2 regions of the Chelativorans composti genome follow, and region 2 is predicted to be linked to the other one. Evidence: predicted binding sites of a transcription regulator. Region 2 holds the regulator's gene; the other holds the start of a gene.
The links. Region 2 encodes LexA, which represses DNA repair genes until DNA is damaged. Its sites were predicted from a motif close to TGTTCNNNNTGTGTTCNG; they were not measured.
Positions count from the first base shown of each region.

Region 1: the regulator LexA is predicted to act here: its motif matches at 1,600-1,617, upstream of recA (recombinase RecA).

Region 1 is NZ_BAABGS010000012.1:26,896-30,310, reverse strand. It holds gene recA (recombinase RecA) at 400-1,473, opposite strand; gene ABD906_RS02630 (YiaD family glycine zipper/OmpA-like lipoprotein) at 1,828-2,475, opposite strand; gene ABD906_RS02625 (acetyltransferase domain-containing protein) at 2,654-3,415, shown strand, end outside.
Region 2 is NZ_BAABGS010000074.1:162,638-166,052, forward strand. It holds gene ABD906_RS15025 (molybdopterin molybdotransferase MoeA) at 1-991, shown strand, start outside; gene lexA (transcriptional repressor LexA) at 1,099-1,818, shown strand; tRNA gene ABD906_RS15035 (tRNA-Leu) at 2,003-2,088, shown strand; gene ABD906_RS15040 (SOS response-associated peptidase) at 2,171-2,842, shown strand; gene ABD906_RS15045 (LysE family translocator) at 3,302-3,415, opposite strand, start outside.

The DNA of each region.
Region 1 (3,415 bases), on a different contig from region 2:
AGACGCCCTCGCCGAGGCATCCGTGCCGACAGCCCTCAATCAGGCGCCAGCGGCTCACGGCAGGCCCGCGATCAGACGCCGGAAGCCATGTGGCAGGCCCTCAAACAGACGTCGGAGACGCACCGCCCCCAGCCTCACCTTCGACAGGGCATCGCAGCCCCGCCCCCCCCAGAACAGAAGAACCGAGCCAACGCCCGACCGGCACGGCAAGCCGCCGCTCAGGCGACGTACGCTAATCCGGCGCGCTCCTTCAACAGACACACCCGCGGACATGCCGCGATGCGCGCCTCTCTGTGACTTGGAAACCCCGGAACCAGCGGCCGGAGGGCCTGGAAATCCGGAGACCAGGGACCGGGCCAGTCCGGGCAGCGGGAGGACCGAGCCGCCCGCCAACCGGCATCAGTCGGCGGCGTCGAACTCGTCGCCGCGACCGTTGTCGAGGAACTGATCGGCGATCAGGCCGGCATTCTGGCGCAGGATGGTCTCGATCTCGTTGGCAACCTCGGGATTGTCCTTCAGGAACTGCTTGGCGTTCTCCCTGCCCTGGCCGAGACGCTGGGAGTTATAGGAGAACCAGGCACCAGACTTCTCGATGACGCCGGCCTTCACGCCGAGGTCGATGAGCTCGCCGGTCTTGGAGACGCCCTCGCCATACATGATGTCGAACTCGACCTGCTTGAAGGGCGGGGCCAGCTTGTTCTTGACCACCTTGACGCGGGTCTGGTTGCCGACAGCCTCGTCCCTGTCCTTCACCGAACCAATACGGCGGATGTCGAGACGGACGGAGGCGTAGAACTTGAGAGCGTTGCCGCCCGTGGTCGTCTCGGGCGAACCGAACATCACGCCGATCTTCATGCGGATCTGGTTGATGAAGATCACCATGGTCTTGGAGCGCGAGATCGAGGCGGTGAGCTTGCGCAGCGCCTGGCTCATCAGGCGGGCCTGCATGCCCGGCAGGGCATCGCCCATGTCACCCTCGATTTCGGCGCGCGGCGTCAGGGCCGCCACGGAGTCCACCACGATCACGTCCAGCGCGCCGGAACGCACCAGCGTGTCACAGATCTCCAGCGCCTGTTCGCCGGTGTCAGGCTGCGAGATCAGCAGGTTCTCGAGATCGACGCCGAGCTTGCGGGCATAGACCGGATCGAGCGCATGTTCGGCATCGATGAAGCCGCAGATACCGCCCTTCTTCTGCGCTTCCGCAATGGTGTGCAGCGCCAGGGTGGTCTTGCCGGAACTTTCCGGACCGTAGATCTCGATGATGCGGCCGCGCGGAAGACCGCCCACGCCCAGAGCAATGTCGAGGCCCAGCGAGCCGGTCGAAATGGTCTCGATCTCAACCTTCTCGTTGCCGGCAAGGCGCATAATCGAACCTTTGCCGAAAGCCCTCTCGATCTGCGAAAGAGCCGCGTCCAATGCCTTAGTCTTGTCCACTGCGTGATCCTCTACAAGCCTCAACGTCGTCTGAGCCATGATACAACACCCTTCTCAGGTCAATGGGCGCGATGCCTAGTGCTTTCAGATTGAATTATCTGTACACCTTTTGTTCCGCTTTGGCAATGCAGTTTATCTTATTGGTTTGAAATATAAATCAAAGTTTGTTCCACATTTGTACCGAAGGCAAAAATTTTCAGGAGCTTAGCCGTTTCGGGGGTGGGAACGCGATCGCCGGCAGGAACAATGGAACGCGCCGAGAGAAGCGCGCCGCAAGCAAACATGTGCCCAAACCGAGCCGCAAAAACACGAATGCCGGCGGTGCGCCGGCATTCGCGATAACAGACAGCGAAGCGGTCCGGCGTCGGAGAAAGCCGAACCGCTCCCGAAGGATCAGCGCAGAGGCTGCAGACGAATCTCCACGCGGCGGTTCTGGGCACGGCCCTCGGCCGTCGCGTTGGAGGCGATCGGCTGATCCGGCCCCATGCCGAAAATCTGGAAGCGGCGCGGATCGGTGCCCTGGGCGACCAGGTAGTCGGCCACGGAGGCAGCGCGGCGGCGCGAAAGATCCATGTTGTGCTGGTAGCTGCCGGTGGAATCGGTGTGGCCGTAGACGTCGATCAACGTCTGGTTGAAGCGCTTCAGCACCAGCGCGACCGAGTTAAGCGTGCCGTAGAAGGCCGGCTGGATGGAGGCAGAATCGGTGGTAAACGTGATGTTGGACGGCATGTTGAGGAAGATGTAGTCGCCCTGACGCGTCACGCTCACGCCGGTTCCCTGGAGCTGGGCACGCAGTTCCGCCTCCTGGCGGTCCATGTATGCGCCGATCGCGCCGCCAGCGAGGGCGCCGACGCCTGCACCGATCAGAGCATTGCGGCGGTCATCGCCACCGGCGAGAAGACCCAGGCCCGCGCCGGCCAGCGCGCCAAGCGCGGCTCCGCCAGCGGTATTGGAAATCTTCTGGTCGCCCGTGTAGGGGTCAGTGGTACAGCCAGCCAGCAATCCGCCAACGATGGCCGCGACGACAACTTTCTTCAACATATAGAGGGTCCTCTCCTGGTCAGTGCACGATTTCCTCAAGCTGCGACTCATAGTGGATGGTCGTCCCGCGATTTCCTAGTAACAAAAATGTGGCAAACTACGGTAACTGCAGGCATCTTGCCCAGAAATTAATCCAGAGGACTCGCGGCAAGCCGTACTAGTGGACCAGGGCTCTCACATGGAAGCAGCATCAACCCCTCCCCGCAGGCGAATCGAACTTGTCGACTGCGCCCGCGGGCTCGCCCTGGTGGCGATGGCCGTTTACCATTTCACCTGGGACCTCGACTTCTTCGGCTATATCGAGCCGGGAAGCTCGGTCACCGGCGGCTGGCGCATCTTCGCCCGCTGCATCGCCATATCCTTCCTGTTCATCGTCGGCGTGAGCCTCTATCTGGGCAACGGCCACGGCATCCGGTGGAAGTCGTATTGGCGCAGGCTGGCAATGATCACGGCGGCGGCGCTTGCCGTCACCGCGGCGACGATCGTGGTTACGCCAGGCGCCTTCATCTTCTTCGGCATCCTGCATCACATCGCCGTTGCGAGCCTGCTGGGGCTCCTGTTCCTGCGGCTGCATTGGGCCGTGATCATCCTGTCCGGGATCATCGCGGTGGTGCTGCCGCATGTCGCGACGAGCGCCGCGTTCAACCATCCGGTGCTCTGGTGGATCGGCCTGTCGACGGAGGTTGCGCCATCGACGGATTTCGTGCCTCTATTTCCGATGTTCGGCGCCGTGCTGTTCGGCATCGGCGCGGCGAAGGTTTCGGAGCGGACCGGGTTGACGGAGCGCCTTTCGGCGCTCACCTGGCCGGAGCGTATTCCGCTTCTAGGCTTCTTCGGAAAGCACAGCCTGGCCTTCTACCTGCTGCACCAGCCGGTGTTGATCTCGATCGTGTGGGTGTTCGCCCAGGTGCTGCCCCCACCGCCCCCGGACCAGGGCGCG
Region 2 (3,415 bases):
CATCGGCACTTCCGCCGCAGGCAAAAGATTCGACGGTGAAGTGACCGCCGGAACCGCCGTGCGCATCTTTACCGGCGCTCCGCTGCCGAAGGGCGCCACCACGATCGTTCTGCAGGAAAACGCCCGGGTCATCGACGAAGGCAGGATCGAGGCGCTGGAGCCTGCCGCCCCAGGCCGCCATATCCGCCGCGCGGGACTGGACTTTCGGTCTGGCGACACGGTGCTGGAAGCGGGCCGCACGCTCGATCCGGCGGCACTGTCCCTGGCGGCAGCGTCGGGCCATGCTCAGGTGCCGGTCATCCGTCGCCCGCTCGTGGCACTCATCGCCTCGGGCGACGAACTCGTGCCCCCGGAAGCCGAGCCGGGTCCGGATCAGATCATCGCTTCCAACAATTTCGGCGTCGCCGGCCTCGTCCAGCAGGACGGCGGCCGGGTGCTCGATCTCGGCATTGTGCCGGACGACCATGCGGGTTTCGCCGCCGCCGTGCGCCGCGCCCGCGAGGCGGGGGCCGACGTGCTGGTGACGCTAGGCGGCGCCTCCGTCGGCGACCGCGACATCACCCGCGAGGTGCTTGCCGCAGAGGGCATGGAGCTCTCCTTCTGGAAGATCGCCATGCGGCCGGGCAAGCCGCTGATCTTCGGACGCCTGGGCCGCATGTCCGTGCTCGGCCTGCCGGGCAATCCCGTCTCGAGTCTCATATGCGCCCACGTCTTCCTGCGGCCGCTCGTGCGCCGCCTCGGCGGACGGCTGCATGCGCCTAACCTGCACCAGGCGGAGCTCGGCGCCCCCATGCCCGCCAACGACGGCCGGCGCGACTATGTCCGCGCCACGGTGGTCCCCGGACCGGGCGGGCTCATCGCCACCCCCTTCCCCGTCCAGGACTCCTCCATGTTGAGCGTGCTTGCCGCCGCGAACGCGCTCATCATCCGCCAACCGCATGCGCCGGCGGCGGAGGCCGGCGAGCGCTGCCAGGTTCTCATGCTGCGTTAACGCCGCTCTAACCTTTCGCCCTGCAAGTTACCAGTTGCAGAACACATCCTGAACGTCTACGTTATGTTCTGGATTTGTTTTTACTTTGATTCAGGGGTTCGGAGCCGATGCTAACCCGCAAGCAGCATGAACTCTTGCTGTTCATTCACCAGTGTCTCAAGGAGACCGGCATCCCGCCTTCCTTCGACGAGATGAAGGAAGCTCTGGACCTCGCGTCAAAGTCGGGGATCCACCGCCTGATCAGCGCGTTGGAAGAGCGCGGCTTCATCCGCCGCCTGCCGAACCGCGCGCGGGCTCTGGAAGTCATACGCCTGCCGGATTCGATGATGCCGAACGTGCCGCCGCGTTCCCGGGGCTTCTCCCCCTCGGTCATCCAGGGCGGCCAGAGCCAGCCCGAACCGGCGCCGACGCCTTCGCGTGCCACGCCGGTTTCCAGCGAGACAAGCATATCCATTCCGGTCATGGGCCGCATCGCCGCGGGCGTGCCGATCGACGCCATTCAGCACGTGACCCACAGCATCGCCGTCCCGCCGGACATGATTTCCGGCGGCGAGCACTATGCGCTTGAGGTCAAGGGTGATTCGATGATTGAGGCCGGCATCTTCGACGGCGACACGGTGATCATCCGCCACACCCAGACGGCCAACCCGGGCGACATCGTCGTGGCGCTGGTGGACGACCAGGAGGCGACGCTGAAGCGCTTCCGCCGCAAGGGCGCCTCCATCGCCCTGGAGGCCGCCAATCCCGCCTATGAGACCCGCATCTTCCCGCCCCACCGCGTGAAGGTGCAGGGCAAGCTCGTCGGCCTCATCCGGCGGTATCACTGAGTGATGATGCGGCGGGGCCGCCGTCAGGCCCTGCCCTGCCCTGTTGCCTGTTGCGGTCATTTGCCATCAAGTGCTCGTGGCATCTGTCGAGACTGCCGCGCGGACCAAATCCTTGCGGAAGAGTCCGGAAAACGTCTCTGCCGCAATTGACGCAGCGGCTGAAGCAAGGGAAAAGGACCACAATGCGGACGTGGCGGAACTGGTAGACGCAAGGGACTTAAAATCCCTCGGGCTTCGCCCGTGCGGGTTCGACCCCCGCCGTCCGCACCAAGCCTTCAACATTGCCGCTGTATCTTGCCAGGCTGGACAAAAACCAGCCATCGTACCTGCCGTCAGGGCGGGTTATACGGCCATGTGCAACCTCTACACCTCCACAACGAACATTGAGGCGCTTCGCCAGCTCTCGCGCCTTCTGGACAGGCTGGCGGACCGGGCCTTCTTCAATGAGGAAAGCTTCGACGTCTATCCGAACCGGTTCGGTCCCGTCATACGCATGGTCGAGGGCGGGCCTGAGATGGTGCGCGCTCGCTGGGGCATGCCCTCTCCTCCCTCGATGCTCCAGGGCAAGGACTTCGACTATGGCATTACCAACATCCGCAACACCGTCTCGCCCCATTGGCGTCCCTGGCTCTCACCCGGGCACCGATGCCTGGTGCCGGTGCTGAAATTCGCCGAGCCTGATCCCGCGCGCAAGCGGCCGGGCGAACGGACTCCGGACGCCTGGTTCGCGCGGCCGGACGGACGCCCCTTTTTCTTCGCCGGGCTCCGGACGCGCTGGACCGGAAAGCGCCTCGCGCGCGAGGAACCGGCCACCCACGAACTTTATGCTTTTCTTACCACCGCGTCGAACGCCCTTGTGGCGCAGGTGCACCCCAAGGCCATGCCAGTCATCCTCACCCGTGACGAGGAGATCGATATCTGGCTGCGCGCCCCTTGGGACGAGGCGCGGCACCTGCAGCGCCCTGCGGAGGAGAGCGACCTGATCATCCTGCCCGGCGAGAAGGACCGGCCCAAGCTGCCCTGACATGTTCAGCCTCGTGTGGCCCAAGCCAGCCTTTTCGCCGCTCTGTACGAAAGCCCGCAGCGGTTTCCCATCCGCGCGCCGGGGCGTGCTTGAAAAGCGCTACCTCTTGCCCGTAGCTAACGAACAGGGCTACGGTCTTCCCCGGAGGATTTTGACCGACTCCAAAAGCTTCAACCTTCACATGAACGTGAAGATTCTAACTCACCTATTTGTTTTTTAAAACTTATCAAGGATCGAAATCTGATAGTCCGCGGAACTGATTTTGAGCGACCTGCACCTCCGGGAAAATCTGAACGTCTCCAATCATATGCTTCCTGCGGCCGGAAGGAGACGGTTCAGACCTGCTCGGAACCGGGCCTGGAGCCGTTCAAGGAAAGTGGAAACCGGTTTCTGTCCGGAACCATGACCAGCCGCTTACCTACAGCAGTTCAGTGTTTCGTAAAAAACTGAACTGCTCTTCTAAGCGGCTGCGCGCTTCCAGCCGAGCGCGAGCAGGCCGGCGCCGATCATCAGCGTGCCGCCCGTCCGATTGATAACGTACTGGACGGTAGGATTGCCGATCCGCGAGCGGAT